One region of the Streptomyces albofaciens JCM 4342 genome, then DNA from elsewhere that is predicted to be linked to it. Evidence: predicted binding sites of a transcription regulator. Region 1 holds the regulator's gene; the other holds the start of a gene.
The links. The regulator HspR, encoded in region 1, represses chaperone genes until heat shock. The targets are predictions, from matches to a motif close to TTGAGNNNNNNNNNCTCAA.
Positions count from the first base shown of each region.

Region 2: the regulator HspR is predicted to act here: its motif matches at 6,604-6,622, upstream of lon (endopeptidase La).

Region 1 is NZ_PDCM01000001.1:422,501-431,053, reverse strand. It holds gene clpB (ATP-dependent chaperone ClpB) at 1-1,465, opposite strand, end outside; gene CP973_RS02070 (pyridoxamine 5'-phosphate oxidase family protein) at 1,922-2,326, shown strand; gene CP973_RS02060 (hypothetical protein) at 2,710-3,114, shown strand; gene CP973_RS02055 (heat shock protein transcriptional repressor HspR) at 3,194-3,649, opposite strand; gene dnaJ (molecular chaperone DnaJ) at 3,655-4,830, opposite strand; gene grpE (nucleotide exchange factor GrpE) at 4,873-5,532, opposite strand; gene dnaK (molecular chaperone DnaK) at 5,529-7,385, opposite strand; gene CP973_RS02035 ((Fe-S)-binding protein) at 7,738-8,553, shown strand, end outside.
Region 2 is NZ_PDCM01000002.1:3,059,276-3,067,828, reverse strand. It holds gene CP973_RS33155 (multifunctional oxoglutarate decarboxylase/oxoglutarate dehydrogenase thiamine pyrophosphate-binding subunit/dihydrolipoyllysine-residue succinyltransferase subunit) at 1-1,396, opposite strand, end outside; gene CP973_RS33150 (sensor histidine kinase) at 1,635-2,837, opposite strand; gene CP973_RS33145 (response regulator transcription factor) at 2,834-3,574, opposite strand; gene CP973_RS33140 (spermidine synthase family protein) at 3,653-4,375, opposite strand; gene CP973_RS33135 (rhomboid-like protein) at 4,768-5,451, shown strand; gene CP973_RS33130 (VOC family protein) at 5,562-5,945, shown strand; gene lon (endopeptidase La) at 6,645-8,553, shown strand, end outside.

The DNA of each region.
Region 1 (8,553 bases):
CGGCCTGGCCGCGCAGCTCGTCCAGCTTCTCCTTCAGCTCGCCGAGGCGGTTGAGGCCCTGCTTCTCCTTCTCCCAGCGGGCGGTCAGGCCGCGCAGCTCCTCCTCCTTGTCGGCGAGGTCCTTGCGCAGCTTCTCCAGGCGCTGCACCGAGCCGGCGTCGGTCTCGTTCTTGAGCGCCAGCTCCTCCATGCGCAGCCGGTCGACGGCGCGCTGGAGCTCGTCGATCTCCACGGGCGAGGAGTCGATCTCCATACGGAGGCGGGAGGCCGCCTCGTCCACGAGGTCGATGGCCTTGTCCGGCAGGAAGCGGGAGGTGATGTAGCGGTCGGAGAGGGTGGCGGCGGCGACCAGCGCGGAGTCGGCGATCTGCACCTTGTGGTGGGCCTCGTAGCGGCCCTTGAGCCCGCGCAGGATCGCCACGGTGTCCTCGACGGTCGGCTCGGCGACCAGCACCTGCTGGAAGCGCCGCTCCAGCGCCGGGTCCTTCTCGATGCGCTCGCGGTACTCGTCCAGGGTCGTGGCGCCGACCATCCGCAGTTCGCCGCGGGCCAGCATCGGCTTGAGCATGTTGCCCGCGTCCATCGCGGAGTCGCCGCCGGCGCCGGTGCCGACGACCGTGTGCAGCTCGTCGATGAAGGTGATGATCTGGCCGTCGCTCGACTTGATCTCCGCGAGGACGGTCTTGAGCCGCTCCTCGAACTCGCCGCGGTACTTCGCGCCCGCCACCATCGCGCCCAGATCCAGCGCCACCAGCCGCTTGTCGCGCAGCGACTCGGGCACGTCGCCCTTCACTATCCGCTGCGCCAGGCCCTCGACCACGGCGGTCTTGCCGACGCCGGGCTCGCCGATGAGCACCGGGTTGTTCTTCGTACGGCGGGAGAGCACCTGCACCACGCGGCGGATCTCCTGGTCCCGGCCGATGACCGGGTCGAGCTTGCCCTCGCGGGCCGCGGCCGTGAAGTCCGTACCGAACTTCTCCAGCGCCTTGTAGGTGCCCTCCGGGTCCGGGTTGGTCACCCGCCGGCCGCCCCGGCTGTCCTCGAAGGCGCTCAGCAGCTTCTTGGCCGTGGCGCCCTGCTCCGCCAGCAGCTCACCGGTGCGGCCGCCCTTGGCGGCGATGCCGATGAGCAGGTGCTCGGTGGAGATGAAATCGTCGCCCAGCTCCTTGGCGCGCTGCGCGGCGTCGGCGATGACGGCCAGCGTGTCGCGGTCCGGCTGCGGCGGGGCGACGGTCGAGCCCTGCACGCTGGGCAGGGCGGCCAGCTGGCGTTCGGCGCCGGAGCGCAGCGCGACGGCGTCCGCCTCGACGGCCGCCAGCAGGTCGGTGATGTTCTCGTTGTCCGCGCCGGCGAGGAGGGCGAGCAGCAGGTGCGCGGGGGTCATGTCCGCGTGTCCCGCCGTCACCGCCCGCTCGTTGGCGGCGCTCAGCGCCTCGCGGCTCTTGTTGGTCAGCTCGGCGTCCACTCGGCCGCTCCTCCTTGTGCTCGGTGTGTGCTCGGTGCCGCCAGGCGGCAGAACCTGCTCAGCTCAACGTCCGATAAGTTGAGTCTATTCCACTCAAGGCCGTTCCGGACAGCGTACGGCGTCTTCCGGCCCTTCTACGGGTGCACCCGGAGCGCCGGGCCATGCTTTTCCCGCCCCCGCCGGTTCCCGCGCGGCCGGTCACCGGAGGCCGCCGTTCGGGCACCGGAGACGCCCGTCCGGGCACCGCCGTCGACCGGACCGGGCCGTCCGACCTGCCTCCGTCGTACCGGGCCCGGACGGCCGGGACCGGTGCGGCGCCGGGCGCGATCTTCCGCGTTCTCCCGGGACATAGGGCGCTTTCCCGGCACCTCCCCGGTACCTCCACTCGGCCTTCACCGTTCCTCCGCAGCTTTTTCTCACGGCGCCCCCACAGGTTCCCCAATTACTCTTCCGCTCATGGCCCACGACCTGGACGACCTCAGCCCCGAGTACCTCGCCTTCTGGAGCGAGCACCTCATGTGCACGCTGACCACCCTGCGCCCCGACGGCACGCCCCACGTGGTCCCGGTCGGCGTCACCTTCGACGCCAACCAGCGCATCGCCCGCGTGATCACCCGCAAGGACAGCGCCAAGGTCGGCCACATCCTCGCCGGGGGAGCTGACGGCGCCCGGGTCGCGGTGTGCCAGGTGCACGGCAAGCGATGGGCCACCCTGGAAGGCGTGGCCCGGATCCGCACGGACGCCGACGTGGTGGCGGACGCGGTACGGCGCTACGCCGAGCGGTACGGCCGCACCCCCACGCCCAAGCCGGACCGGGTGATGGTGGAGATCACCGTGACCAAGGCGCTCGGCCGCGCGTAGGACACCGACCGGCCAGGTCCGTACCTGGCCGGATTCGGACGGCGCGCTTCCGCCGCCGCACGCCCCCCTGCTAAGCCGAGAGCGGGACAACCGCTCCCGCCGCGCACCCCCGCGGAGCGGAAAACTGCTGTTGGAGAGCGCATGGCGTCTGCATCACGCACCGGACCCGCCCCTGCCCGTACGGGCGTCCGCTCCCCCGGCACCCGACGTCCCGCCCGCGCCGAACTGTGCCCCCGCTGCGGCGGCCAGCTCGCCGTGAACCAGGACGGCTGGGCGATCTGCCACGCGTGCGGATACGCCTCCCCGCCCGGCACCGCCCCTCCACCCCGGTCCGCCCACGGCGGTATCGTCACCCCCACACCCGCCACGCCCCGGGGGGCACGATGAACTCGGTCCGAGTGACGGCGATCGCCTGCCTCATGCCGCTGTCGGGGCTGGACGACGACCCGTTCCTGGTGGACGACCGCACACAGCACGCCATGTGCACGCGCTGGGCCGAGGCCCGCGACTACGACCTGACCTGCCGGCTGAGCGTGCACCAGCTCCGCGCCGACCACGCCGCGCTGTGGCAGGACGTGGAGGCCGGGCTGGTCGATGTCTTCGTCGCCGCCAACCGGCGCGCCCTGGAGAACGCCATCGCCTCGGCCGACGAGTTCACCGCCCGCTGCGCCGCCGCCGGCGTCCGCCTGGAGATCGCCGACTACGACGAGCCGGTCTACACCAGCGCGATGAAGTCCCATGTGCACCGCCGGCTGTCCATGCCGACGGCCGGGTACAACGGCTGCTGAACCCGCCGGGCACCACGGCACGAAGCGGCGGGGCCGGAGTGCGCTGTGCACCCCGGCCCCGCCCACGGACGATTACGGCCTAGTCGGAGGACCGCTTCTTCGGACGCCACACGACCAGCGCGCCGGTCTGCTGCACGTCCTGGTAGGGCACCAGATCCCGGCGGTACGAGGCGTGCACGGCCGCCTCCCGCTGCTGCATGGCGGCAGCCGCGCCCTCGACCGCGTGCTGGAGCTCGGCGACCCGCTGGCGCAGCGCCGTGACCTGGTTCTCCAGTTCGATGATGCGCTTGATGCCGGCGAGGTTGATGCCCTCGTCCTGCGACAGCCGCTGCACTTCACGGAGCAGTTCGATGTCCCGGGCCGAGTAGCGCCGGCCGCGCCCGGCCGTACGGTCGGGCGAGACCAGCCCCAGCCGGTCGTACTGCCGCAGGGTCTGCGGGTGCAGGCCCGAGAGCTGAGCCGCGACGGAGATGACGTACACCGGCGACTCTTCGGTCAGTTCATACGGGTTCCGACGCCCGCCCCGGCCATCCATCCGACTCATGCTCCCTTCGCGGCCTGGAACAGCTCCGCCCGCGGGTCCTCGCCCGCGGTCGCCTCACGGTAGGACTCCAGCGACTCCCGTGCCTTGTCGCCGAGGTCCTTCGGGACGCTCACCTCGACGGTGACCAGCAGGTCGCCGCGGGTGCCGTCCTTGCGCGACGCGCCCTTGCCGCGCACGCGCATCGTACGTCCGTTGGGAGTCCCGGCCGGCAGTTTGAGCGTCACCGGCGGGCCGCCGAGTGTCGGCACCCGCACCTCGCCGCCCAGCGCGGCCTCCGGGAAGGTGACCGGGACGGTGACGGTCAGGTTGTCGCCCTTGCGGCCGAAGACCGGGTGGGCGTCGACGTGGACGACGACGTACAGATCGCCGTTCGGGCCGCCGCGCTCGCCCGGGGCGCCCTTGCCGCGCAGCCGGATGCGCTGCCCGTCGGAGACGCCCGCCGGGATACGCACCTGCATCGTGCGCGAACTGGTCGCCCGGCCGCTGCCCTTGCAGACGTCGCAGGGCGTCTCGGCTATCAGGCCGCGGCCCTTGCAGTCCACGCACGGGTCGGTGAGCGAGAAACCGCCACCGCCGCCGCGGCTGACCTGTCCGGTGCCGACGCAGGTCGGGCACACCCGCGGCGTGCCGTTCTTGTCGCCGGTGCCCGAACACGCCTTGCAGGGCGCCTGGCTGGACATCCGCAGCGGGACCGTGGCCCCGTCCGCCGCCTCGGTGAAGCTGAGCGTCACCTCCGACTCGACGTCCTGGCCACGGCGCGGCTGCGTACGCGTGCCACCGCCGCGGTTGAACAGGCCGCCGAAGACATCGCCGAGACCGCCGCCGAAGCCGCCGCCCGCCGAGCCGCCCTGGGCGCCGCCTCCGAAGAGGTCGCCCAGGTCGAAGTTGAACGATCCGCCACCGGCGCCGCCGGGGCCCGCGCGGAAGCCGCCGTTGCCGAACAGCGCCCGCGCCTCGTCGTACTCCTTGCGGCGCTTGGGGTCACCGAGGATGTCGTTGGCCTCGGAGATCTCCTTGAAGCGCTCTTCGGCCTTGGCGTCCCCCTTGTTGGCGTCCGGGTGGAACTCCCGGGCCAGCTTGCGGTACGCCTTCTTGATCTCCGCCTCGGTGGCGTCCTTCGGGACGCCGAGGACCTTGTAATAGTCCTTCTCCACGAAGTCCTTGGTGTTCATCCCCGACGTCCCTCCTCCCGTACTGCTTCTTCCGCCGCCGCGTCAGCCCTCGTCCGGGCCACCGCTCTCCTCGTCCGAAGCCTTGGCGTCGTCCTCCGAGGCGGCCTTTCCGGGCTGCGCGCCCGGCTGCGGCTCGGCCACCGCGACCCGTGCGGGACGGATCGTTCGTTCACCGATGCGATACCCCGGCTGGAGGATGGCGACGCACGTGGTCTCCGTGACATCCGGAGCGTAGGAGTGCATCAGCGCCTCGTGGATCGTCGGGTCGAAGGGCTCGCCCTCCTTGCCGAACTGCTGGAGGCCCAGCTTCGCGACCACGGTCTCCAGCGACTCGGCCACCGACTTGAAGCCGCCGACCAGCTCGCCGTGTTCCCGGGCCCGGCCGACGTCGTCGAGCACGGGCAGCAGCTCGGTGAGCAGATTCGCCGCGGCGATCTCCTTCACCGACACCCGGTCCCGCTCCACCCGGCGGCGGTAGTTCTGGTACTCCGCCTGGAGCCGCTGGAGATCCGCGGTGCGCTCGTTGAGCGCGGTGCGCACCTGGTCCAGCTGCGCCGTGAGAGCTACGTCCTGGTTCGCATCCCCGGCCGGGGCCGAGCCCGCCGTGTCGGCGGACTCGGCCTGCGCCGCGTCATCAGGGGTCTGTGCGGCATCGGCGGGGACGTCGGGCTTCTCCTCGAAGCCCGGAGTCTCCTCCGTCACGCGGCACCGTCCTTCTTCGGCTTCTCGTCGTCCACGATCTCGGCGTCGACCACGTCGTCGTCGGCCTTGGCCTGCTGGCCGCCCGCGGCACCGGCGGCGCCCTCGGCACCACCCGCGGCCTGGGCGTCGGCGTACATGGCCTGGCCCAGCTTCTGGCTGACCGCGGCGACCTTCTCGGTCGCGGTGCGGATCTCGGCCGTGTCCTCGCCCTTGAGCTTCTCCTTCAGCTCGGCGACGGCGGTCTCGACCTCGGTCTTCACCTCGGCGGGGACCTTCTCCTCATTGTCCTTGAGGAACTTCTCCGTCTGGTAGACGAGCTGCTCGCCCTGGTTGCGGGTCTCGGCGGCCTCGCGGCGGCGGTGGTCCTCGTCCGCGTACTGCTCGGCCTCCTGGCGCATCCGGTCGACCTCGTCCTTCGGCAGCGAGGAGCCGCCGGTGACGGTCATCTTCTGCTCCTTGCCGGTGCCGAGGTCCTTCGCCGCGACGTGCATGATGCCGTTCGCGTCGATGTCGAAGGTGACCTCGATCTGCGGCACGCCGCGCGGGGCCGGGGGCAGACCGGTCAGCTCGAACATGCCGAGCTTCTTGTTGTACGCCGCGATCTCGCGCTCGCCCTGGTAGACCTGGATCTGCACGGAGGGCTGGTTGTCCTCGGCGGTGGTGAAGATCTCCGAGCGCTTGGTCGGGATCGTCGTGTTCCGCTCGATGAGCTTGGTCATGATGCCGCCCTTGGTCTCGATGCCGAGGGACAGCGGGGTGACGTCCAGCAGGAGGACGTCCTTGACCTCACCCTTGAGGACACCGGCCTGGAGGGACGCGCCGATGGCGACGACCTCGTCCGGGTTGACGCCCTTGTTGGCGTCCTTGCCGCCGGTCAGCTCCTTGACCAGCTCGGCGACGGCCGGCATACGGGTCGAGCCGCCGACCAGGACCACGTGGTCGATCTCGGACAGCTCGATGCCGGCGTCCTTGATGACGTTGTGGAACGGGGTCTTGCAGCGCTCCAGGAGGTCGGAGGTCAGCTGCTGGAACTGCGCCCGGGTGAGCTTCTCGTCCAGGTGCAGCGGGCCCTCGGCGGAGGCGGTGATGTAGGGCAGGTTGATCGTCGTCTCGGTGGACGAGGACAGCTCGATCTTCGCCTTCTCCGCGGCCTCGCGCAGGCGCTGGAGCGCCATCTTGTCCTTGGAGAGGTCGACGCCGTGGCCGTTCTGGAACTGCTTGACCAGGTAGTCGACGACGCGCTGGTCCCAGTCGTCACCACCGAGGTGGTTGTCACCGTTGGTGGCCTTGACCTCGACGACACCGTCGCCGATCTCCAGCAGCGAGACGTCGAAGGTACCGCCACCGAGGTCGAAGACCAGGATGGTCTGGTCGTCCTTCTCCAGGCCGTAGGCCAGGGCCGCGGCGGTGGGCTCGTTGACGATGCGCAGGACGTTCAGGCCCGCGATCTCGCCGGCCTCCTTGGTGGCCTGGCGCTCGGAGTCGTTGAAGTAGGCCGGAACGGTGATGACCGCGTCCGTGACCTTCTCGCCCAGGTAGGCCTCCGCGTCCCGCTTGAGCTTCTGCAGGATGAAGGCGCTCATCTGCTGCGGGTTGAAGTCCTTGCCGTCCAGGTTGACCTTCCAGTCAGTGCCCATGTGGCGCTTGACCGAACGGATCGTCCTGTCCACGTTGGTGACCGCCTGGCGCTTGGCGACCTCGCCGACCAGCACCTCGCCGTTCTTGGCGAAGGCGACGACGGACGGCGTGGTCCTGGCGCCCTCGGCGTTGGTGATGACGGTGGGCTCACCGCCTTCGAGAACACTGACGACGGAGTTCGTCGTGCCCAGGTCGATGCCGACCGCACGTGCCATTTCGATTCCTCCATGACTTGAGTGGAACAGGCTCAAGCGTGCAGCACGTTGGCCGCTGTGTCAATTGACCTGAGCCGGTCACGCTCAACTTTCATGTCGAGCGCCTCGTCACTCCCGCTACGGGGGACGCGGTGGCGCCCACGAAGGGTTGCCTGCGCGACACAGATCACCGGCCGGGCGGCTTCATGGGGCTCGGGATACTGGGTAACCTCAGCGCAGACCCGAAAAGTTACTGCTTAGTAATCGCTGTAGATCTTGTCCCCGCGGACTCCGTGTACCCCTCGCGCGTACGCGCAGCCCCTCCAGAAGTATTCCCCGTAACCCCCGCACTCGCAGGCCCGAGGAGCCACCCATGCAACTCGCCGCGATCATCGTGTCGCTGGTCCTAATCGCGGTCGGCGTCGCACTGTTCGGCCGTGCCATCCTGCAGATCGTCCGGCAGCTGCGGCTCGGCCAGCCCGTACCGGCCGGCACCCGGACCGACAACCCGAAGCAACGCACGGTCACGGTGGTCAAGGAGTTCCTCGGCCACACCCGCATGAACAAGTGGGGCATCGTCGGCGCGGCGCACTGGTTCGTGGCGGTGGGCTTCTTCTCGCTGCTGCTGACGATCGTCAACGCCGTCGGCCAGCTCTTCAAGGCCGACTGGCTGCTGCCCGTCATCGGCGAGTGGGCGCCGTACAACGTCTTCGTCGAGTTCATCGGCACGATGACGGTGCTCGGCATCCTGCTCCTGATCGTCATCCGGCAGCTGAGCAAGCCCGGCAAGGCGGGCCGCAAGTCCCGGTTCACCGGCTCCAACTTCGGGCAGGCGTACTTCGTCGAGGCGGTCATCCTGATCGTCGGCGTCTGCATCTTCATGCTGCACGCGCTGGAGGGCGCCCAGCACCACGTGGACGGCTACGAGGCCTCGTTCTTCATCTCGTACCCGGTGGTCTCCTGGCTGGAGGGCATGGATGTCGGCACGCTCCAGAACCTCACCTACTTCTTCGCCGGCCTGAAGATCGCGACCTCCTTCATCTGGATGATCACGGTCGCGCTGAAGACCGACATGGGCGTGGCCTGGCACCGCTTCCTGGCCTTCCCGAACATCTGGTTCAAGCGCGAGGCCTCCGGTGACGTGGCGCTCGGCGCGCTCCAGCCGATGACCAGCGCGGGCAAGCCGATC
Region 2 (8,553 bases), on a different contig from region 1:
GGTCGGGGTGCTTGCGCTGCTCGTACTCCAGCGGGTCGGTGTCGGCCATGACGTGGCCGCGCACCCGGTAGGCGTGGATCAGGTCGAAGACCCGGGCCGCCTTGGTGACGTCGTCGTCGTGGCTGACGTCGATGTCGCGCAGCCAGCGCACCGGCTCGTAGGGGATGCGCAGCGACTTGAAGATGTCGTCGAAGAAGTCGTTCTCGCCGAGCAGCAGTTGGTTCATGATGCGCAGGAACTCGCCGGAGGCGGCGCCCTGGATCACGCGGTGGTCGTACGTGCTGGTCAGCGTCATGACCTTGGAGATGCCCAGCTTGTTCAGGGTGTCCTGCGAGGTGCCCTGGAACTCCGCCGGGTAGTCCATCGCGCCGACGCCGATGATGAGGCCCTGACCGGGCATCAGGCGGGGCACGGAGTGGACGGTGCCGATGCCGCCCGGGTTGGTCAGCGACGCGGTGACTCCGGTGAAGTCCTCCATCGTCAGCTTGTTGTTGCGGGCACGGCGGACGATGTCCTCGTACGCCTGCCAGAACTCGAAGAAGCTGAGCGTCTCCGCCTTCTTGATGGCCGCGACGACGAGCTGGCGGTCACCGTTGGGCTTGACCAGGTCGATGGCCAGACCGAGGTTGATGTGCTCGGGCTTGACCAGCGTCGGCTTGCCGTCCTTCTCCTGGAAGGAGTAGTTCATCGACGGCATGGCCTTGAGGGCCTGCACCATCGCGTACCCGATCAGGTGGGTGAAGGAGACCTTCCCGCCGCGGGCGCGCTTGAGGTGGTTGTTGATGACGATGCGGTTGTCGAACAGCAGCTTCACCGGGACGGCGCGCACGGACGTGGCCGTGGGCAGCTCCAGGGAGGCGTTCATGTTCTTGGCAACGGCGGCGGCGGGGCCACGGAGCGTGACCAGTTCCGGGCCTGCGGGCGCCTCGTCGGCCTTCACGTCGTCCTTCTTGCCTGCGGGCTGAGCGGTCTTCACGGGTGCGGTCTTGGCCGGAGCGGCCTTGGCGGGCGCAGGGGCGCTCGCGGCCGGCTGGGCCGGGGCGGCGGGCTGCGCGGCGGCGGGCCGGTCGGCCGGGGCCGCGGGCTGCTGCTGCGCGGGCCGGGCCGGGGCCGCGGGCGCGCTCGGCGCGGCGGCCTGCGCGGCCTGGCCGGATCCGGAGGCCGGAGTGGCGGGGGCGCCGTCACTCGCCGCGGCCGGCGCGGCGGCGCCCGCTCCCGGCTTGTAGTCGGCGAAGAAGTCCCACCAGGCTCGGTCTACCGAGTTCGGGTCCTGGAGGTACTGCTGGTAGATCTCGTCGACGAGCCACTCGTTCGGACCGAATGCGGCAGCAGGGTTCTTACCCTGCCCCTCTTGGTCAGTCGAAGTGCTCGAACTGTTGGGGGACTGTGGCGACACGGCGGCAACCGCCCTCTTCCGCTTCCTAAGGTGGTGGACAGCGGGAATAAAGGCTACGCCTCTCGGGACCTTTGGTGCAGTCCGGGGCCGTCAGTCGTCGTGCACGTCACATTCAGCAAAGGGTTTCGGGGCATGACGCGATGGGAAACACACCAAGTTCGCCTGTATGCGGGTACGGGCCATCGCCGGCGCACCCCCGAACCGGGTGCTTCCACCACCGACCCTACGTCACACGGAGTCAGCTTCGTATGACACCGGTACCCGGAAGAGTGACACGGATGCGGCAGCCGCGCGGGGATTCGGCCACCCCTATCCGCCCGCCGTGCAGATCCACCGCCCAGCGCGCGATCGCCAGGCCCAGGCCCGTACCGCCGTCGCTGCCCGGCCCCGACGCCGCCGGATCGCCCCGGTTGAAGCGCTCGAAGACATGGTGGCGCTCGGCCTCCGGAATGCCCGGGCCCTCGTCCTGCACCTCCAGCTCCAGGCTCTCCGGCGCCTCGCCCGCCCGCGCCCGCACCGTGACCCGGCCGTGCCGGGGACTGTGCTTGATGGCGTTGTCGATCAGGTTGGCCACCACCTGGTGGAGCCGCTCGGCGTCCGCGTGCGCGGTCAGCTCCGGCGGCGAGACGTCCAGGTGCAGATGCACGTCCGTACGGGTGTGGGTGCCGGAGCCCGCCAGCCCCGAGAGGGTCGAGGCGCCCCGGCTCATGTTGGCCTCCTTGAGCACCCCCGACAGATACGGCCACACCTCGAAGCGGCGGGCGTGCAGCGGCACCACGCCGTTGTCCAGCCGCGACAGGTCCAGCAGGTGCTCGACCAGCCGCCCCAGCCGCTCGGTCTGCTTCAGGGCCGTACGCATCGTCTCCGGATCGGGCTCGCAGACGCCGTCCACCACGTTCTCCAGGACGGCGCGCAGGGCCGCTATCGGGGTACGCAGCTCGTGCGACACATTGGCGACCAGCTCCTTGCGGTGGGTGTCCACCGCCTCCAGGTCGGCGGCCATCCGGTTGAAGGCGTCCGCCAGGTCGCCGAACTCGTCCCGCCGCCCGCCGCGCACCCGGCGGGTGTAGTCACCGTTGGCCATCGCCCGGGTGACGTCCGTCATGTCGTCCAGCGGCGCCGTCAGGCCCTGCGCGACGAACTGGGTGACCAGCAGTGAGGCGATGATCGAGAAGACCGTGATGACCCGCAGCTCGGTGTCGGAGTGGATGGCGACGAACACCAGCAGCGTGGTGATGATCACCGAGACGATGACCAGCGCGCCGAGCGCCGCCTTGACCGAGCGGTACGGGTCCAGCGGCCGCAGCCCCTCCCACACCCGGCGCCAGAACGGCGCCCAGACCCGCTCGCGCAGGAGGGCCGGCCCGTCCCACGCCCGCTCCCGGGCCCGGTCGCGCCGCTCCTTCCGGTCGGCGGGCCGGCGGCGGGTGGGGGCCGTCATACGGGCGGGGTCTCCAGGGCGTACCCGACACCGTGGACCGTACGGATGCGCTCGGCGCCGATCTTGCGGCGGAGCGCCTTGATGTGGCTGTCGACCGTACGGGTGCCGGAGGCGTCGGCCCAGTCCCAGACCTCGGCCAGCAGCTGCTCGCGCGAGAGCACCGCGCGCGGCGTGTTGGCCAGACAGACCAGCAGGTCGAACTCGGTCGGCGTCAGATGCACGTCGGTGCCGCGCACCCGCACCCGGCGCTGCGCGTGGTCGATCTCCAGCTCGCCGAGGCGCAGGATGCCGCTGCGCGGCGTATGGGCGGCCAGCGCCGCGCGCTCCACCCGCCGCAGCAGCACATGCACCCGCGCCGCCAGCTCCCGCATCGAGAACGGCTTGGTCATGTAGTCGTCCGCGCCCACGCCCAGACCGACCAGCATGTCCGTCTCGTCGTCCCGCGCGGTGAGCATCATCACCGGCACCGGGCGCCGGGCCTGCACCCGGCGGCACACCTCCAGCCCGTCGAAGCCCGGCAGCATCACGTCCAGCACCAGCAGGTCCGGCTGCCAGGCCTCGGCGGTGTCCACCGCGGCGGGCCCGTCGGTGGCCGTCTGCACCTGGAAGCCCTCGGCACGCAGCCGGGCCGCGATGGCGTCCACGATCGTCGGATCGTCCTCCACGACGAGGACCCGGCGCTGGGCGCCGGGCGTGGCCGCGGCGGTGCCGCCCTGGGTGGTCTGCGTCTGATCCATCGCCCGCCCCTGCATGTCCCCGTGCTGCCTGGTCGCGTACTGCTGGGCAGCAGCGTAAGGGCAGGGTGTGACCGTCGGCTACGCGCCCTTGCGCGCGAGGTGCACCACGTCCGGGACGCCTCGGACAACGGGGATCTCTTCGGTACGTACGCCGGTGAACCCGGCATTTCGCAGTGCGAGTTCGAAGGCGGACGACGGCTGCGCGGACCACACCGCGAGCACCCCGCCGGGCGTCAGCCGCTCCCGGCAGGCCGCGAGCCCGGCGGGGGAGTAGAGGCCGCCGTTGTCCTCGGTGACGGTCCAGTCCGGCCCGTTGTCGATGTCCAGGCACAGCGCGTCGAAGACGCGCTCCCCGGCCCCGCCGCGTACGTACGCGACCAGGTCGGCCGCGACGATCTCGGTACGCGGATCGGCGAGCGCCGCCCCCGAGACGGCGGCCAGCGGGCCGCCGCGGTGCCAGTCGATCACCGCCGGCTCCCGCTCGACCACGGTGATCCGCCCCCATCGCCGCTCCTCGGCGGCCCGCACCAGGGAGAACCCCACGCCCAGCCCGCCGATCAGCACGCTGGGCGACGGCCGCCCGTCGGCCAGCTCCGCGAGCGCCGCGTCCACCAGCAGCCGCTCGGACCGCCCGTCCGAGGTGTCCATCAGAAAGCACCCGTTGGCGATGATCTCGAAGTGCTCGCCCCGCCGCCGCAGGACGGCCTCCCCGTACGGGCCCTCGCGGCGGTCGAGCACCTGCGGCGGGCTGTCGGCGGCGGGCGAACCGGGTACGGACATGGGGTACGCGGGGTCGAGCATGCACGCCATCCTGACCAACCGGGGCGGGGCGGGTCCAGCCGGTTCGCCGGGCCGGCCCACCGCTTCGGGTGACGCGCGTCACGGGCACAGCTCACTCATGGGTTGAGCGTGCAGGCTGTCGGCGTACGTAGATCTTGGTGGGTTGGCCGGGGTCGTTGGTGCCGTGGCGCCATCGGCACCGTTGGCGCCGGGGATGGAAGGGGCCGAAGGCAGTGGAACGGGTTGGTGTGGCGGACGTGGCCGGGGAGAGGGCCCCTGCTCCCGAGGGGCGGCCGGCAGGGGAGGGGGCGGCGCTTCCGGGGGTTCCCAGACAGCCGGGGGCGGCCCACGTCGTACCGACGGTCGCGTCCACCACCGGGCCCGCGTCCCCGCCCTCGGCGGCATCCGCTCCCGTGCACGCGTCCCCGCCCTCGGCGTCACCAGCTTCCCTACGCCTACCGCGCGTCTGGCGGCTGCTGCCCACTCCTCTGGGCGCGCCCTTCACCTTCGCTTACACCCTCCTCCTCATCGCCACCTCCGTCTTCGCCGAGCACGCCGACCCCGACCTGGTCTCCGCCCTGCTCCGGAGCTCCAGTACGGACGTTGAACACCTGGCGCACTCGCCCCTGCTGGTACTGGTCGCCAGCGCCCTGTGGATCGCGGGCGGCATGACCTCCGCCTACGCCATCGCCTTCCTCTTCGTCCTCACCGCGCTCGAACGCCGCATCGGCGCCCTCGGAACGGCCGCGGTCTTCTTCGGCGGCCACGCGATCGCCACCCTGGCCACCGAGCTGCCGGTGGGCGCCGCGGTCGCTCTCGGGCACCTCCCCGCCGACGCGCTGCAACGCCTCGACTACGGCATCAGCTTCGGCGTGATGACCTGCACCGGCGCGCTGGCGGGCCTGCTGCCGGCCTGGGCGCGGTGGCCGCTCCTGGCGGGCGTGACGTGGTTCGCCGTCAACAACCTCCTCGTCTCCACCGACCCCGTGAGCGACGCCGGCCACCTCCTGGCCCTGCTCCTCGGCACCCTCACCTGGCCCCTCCTGCGGCGTCGCCGTGGGAGGCGGTACGGGGCGATTGTCAGTGGCCGTTGCTAGCTTCCTGAGCGACGCTTCTCCATGGCACGACGGGGAGGTGGAGCGAGGGTTGCACCCGGCCGGGGGTGGCCGGGGCCCCGCTCCGTCAGGAAGAGGCACACATCATGCGAATGATCTTCGTAAACCTGCCGGTGAAGGACATCGAGGCGTCCCGCGAGTTCTTCACCCACCTCGGCTTCACGTTCAACCCGCAGTTCTCCGACGAGCACACCCTGTGCATGGTCGTCGAGGAGAACATCTACGTCATGCTCCTCCAGGAGGACCGCTTCCGGGACTTCATCAACGGCGACATCAGCGACGCCGCGAAGACGAAGGAAGTCCTCACGTGCCTGTCGTGCGACAGCCGGTCGGAAGTCGACGCGGTGCTCGCCAAGGCTCGCGAAGCTGGGGCGACGGCCTGGAAGCCGGTCATGGAGGAGGGGCCCATGTATGGGGGGAGCTTCCAGGATCTGGATGGGCATGTGTGGGAGCTGATGCATATGGCCGGTGCCTGACGCCGCTGTCGCGGCGGGGTGGGGGGTACCGGGCCCGCGCTTCGCGCGGATACGCGTTTGCTTTGTTTGTGGGGCGGGGGTGCGCAGGGGGCCATCTCCTCGGCGCCTGGAGTGAACCAGGTGGTCATTCGTAACCGGGGCTACGGTCGTCCTGCGGGGAGTGTCCCCCTGCACACCCCCTCCCGCCGGTTTGGCGAGTGCGGGCCGGTGGGGGGAGGTGAAAGATGACCTTGGTGCGCGCCACCGTGTGGTGAGGCGCACGGGGCGTAGGCGCAGGGCCCCGGGCGTCTCCACGTCGTGCGTAAGCCGTGCCGGGGGTCTGTAAAGACCCCAGCCACGGTGGTGGGAAAGCCGCGAACGGCGCGGGCTCGGGGACACGTAGGGGTCTCCCCGCAGGACGACCGAGACCCCGGTTACGAATGAACACACGGTTGACTCCCGGCGCCGTGGGGGTCCCCCCGGCCGGAGGCTGGGGGAGAGTGACCCCTGCGGGGCCCCGAGCCCCCACCCACCGAACCCTAGGCGCGAGACGCGCGCCCCCACCCACCGAACAGCCCGCGCAGCACCCGCACCCCCACCCCCACAGCGCGCGATCACGCGACTGATCGCTCACAGCGAACAAGGCCCCAGACAGGGAACACCCCGCGGAGCAATCGCATTGAGTGGGCAGTACTCAACTTGCCTGCCGAAGGGGAGATCATGGCTTCGACGTCCACTTCGCTCACCCTGCCCGTGCTGCCTCTCGACGACGAGGTCGTCCTGCCCGGCATGGTGGTGCCCCTGGACCTTTCCGAAGCGGACGTACGGGCCGCGGTGGAGGCCGCGCAGGCCGCCGTCGTTCCGGGCAACAAACCGCGGGTCCTGCTTGTGCCGCGAATCGACGGCGCCTACGCGCCGATCGGCGTGCTCGGGCGCGTCGAGCAGGTCGGGCGGCTGTCCGACGGCGACCCCGGCGCCCTGATCCGCGGCCTCGGCCGCGTCAAGATCGGCGCCGGTACCACCGGCCCCGGTGCCGCCCTGTGGGTGGAGGGCACGACCGTCGACGAGTCGGTGCCCGATCCGCTGCCCGGTGCCGTGACCGAGCTGGTCAAGGAGTACAAGGCCCTGGCCACCGACTGGCTCAAGAAGCGCGGCGCCTGGCAGGTCGTGGACCGCGTCCAGCAGATCGAGGACGTGTCGCAGCTCGCGGACAACTCCGGTTACTCGCCGTTCCTGAGCACCGAGCAGAAGGTGCGGCTGCTGGAGACCACCGACCCGGTGGCCCGCCTGAAGCAGGCCACCGAAGCGCTGCGCGAGCACCTCGCGGAGCAGGACGTGGCGGAGTCCATCGCCAAGGACGTCCAGGAGGGCGTCGACAAGCAGCAGCGCGAGTTCCTGCTGCGCCGCCAGATGGAGGCCGTACGCAAGGAGCTGGCCGAGCTGAACGGCGACCCGGAGGACGAGGGCGAGGACTACCGGGCCCGCGTCGAGGCCGCCCAGCTGCCCGAGGAGGTGCGCAAGGCGGCCCTCAAGGAGGTCGACAAGCTGGAGCGGGCCAGCGACCAGAGCCCTGAGGGCAGCTGGATCAGGACCTGGCTGGACACGGTGCTGGAGCTGCCGTGGAACGAGCGTACGGAGGACGCGTACGACATCCCCGGGGCCAAGGAGATCCTGGACGCCGACCACGCCGGCCTGGAGGACGTCAAGGAGCGCATCACCGAGTACCTCGCCGTGCGCAAGCGGCGCGCGGACCGTGGGCTCGGGCTGGTCGGCGGGCGCCGCGGCGGTGCCGTGCTGGCGCTGGTCGGGCCGCCCGGCGTCGGCAAGACGTCGCTGGGCGAGTCCGTGGCCCGGGCCATGGGGCGCAAGTTCGTGCGGGTCGCGCTCGGTGGCGTACGGGACGAGGCGGAGATCCGCGGCCACCGGCGTACGTACGTCGGCGCGCTGCCCGGCCGCATCGTGCGCGCCATCAAGGAGGCCGGCTCGATGAACCCGGTCGTCCTCCTGGACGAGATCGACAAGGTCGGCTCGGACTTCCGGGGCGACCCGGCCGCCGCCCTCCTCGAAGTCCTCGACCCGGCGCAGAACCACACCTTCCGGGACCACTACCTGGAGGTCGAGCTCGACCTGAGCGACGTGGTCTTCCTGGCCACGGCCAACGTCCTGGAGGCCATTCCGGAGCCGCTGCTCGACCGCATGGAGCTGGTCCGGCTGGACGGCTACACGCAGGACGAGAAGGTCGTCATCGCCCGCGACCACCTGGTACCGCGCCAGCTGGAGCGGGCCGGTCTGGAGTCCGGCGAGGTCACGCTCACGGACGAGGCGCTGGCCAAGCTGGCCGGTGAGTACACCCGCGAGGCGGGCGTACGGAACCTGGAGCGGGCCGTCGGACGGCTGCTGCGCAAGGTCGCGGCCCAGAGCGAGCTGGGCGAGCGCGAGCTGCCGTTCACGGTGGGCGTGGACGAGCTGCGTCCGCTGATCGGGCGGCCGCACCACACCCCGGAGTCGGCGCAGGACCCGGCCGAGCGGCGCACGTCCGTGCCCGGCGTGGTCACCGGTCTCGCGGTCACCGGCGCGGGCGGCGACGTGCTGTACGTGGAAGCCTCGCTGGCCGACCCGGAGACCGGAG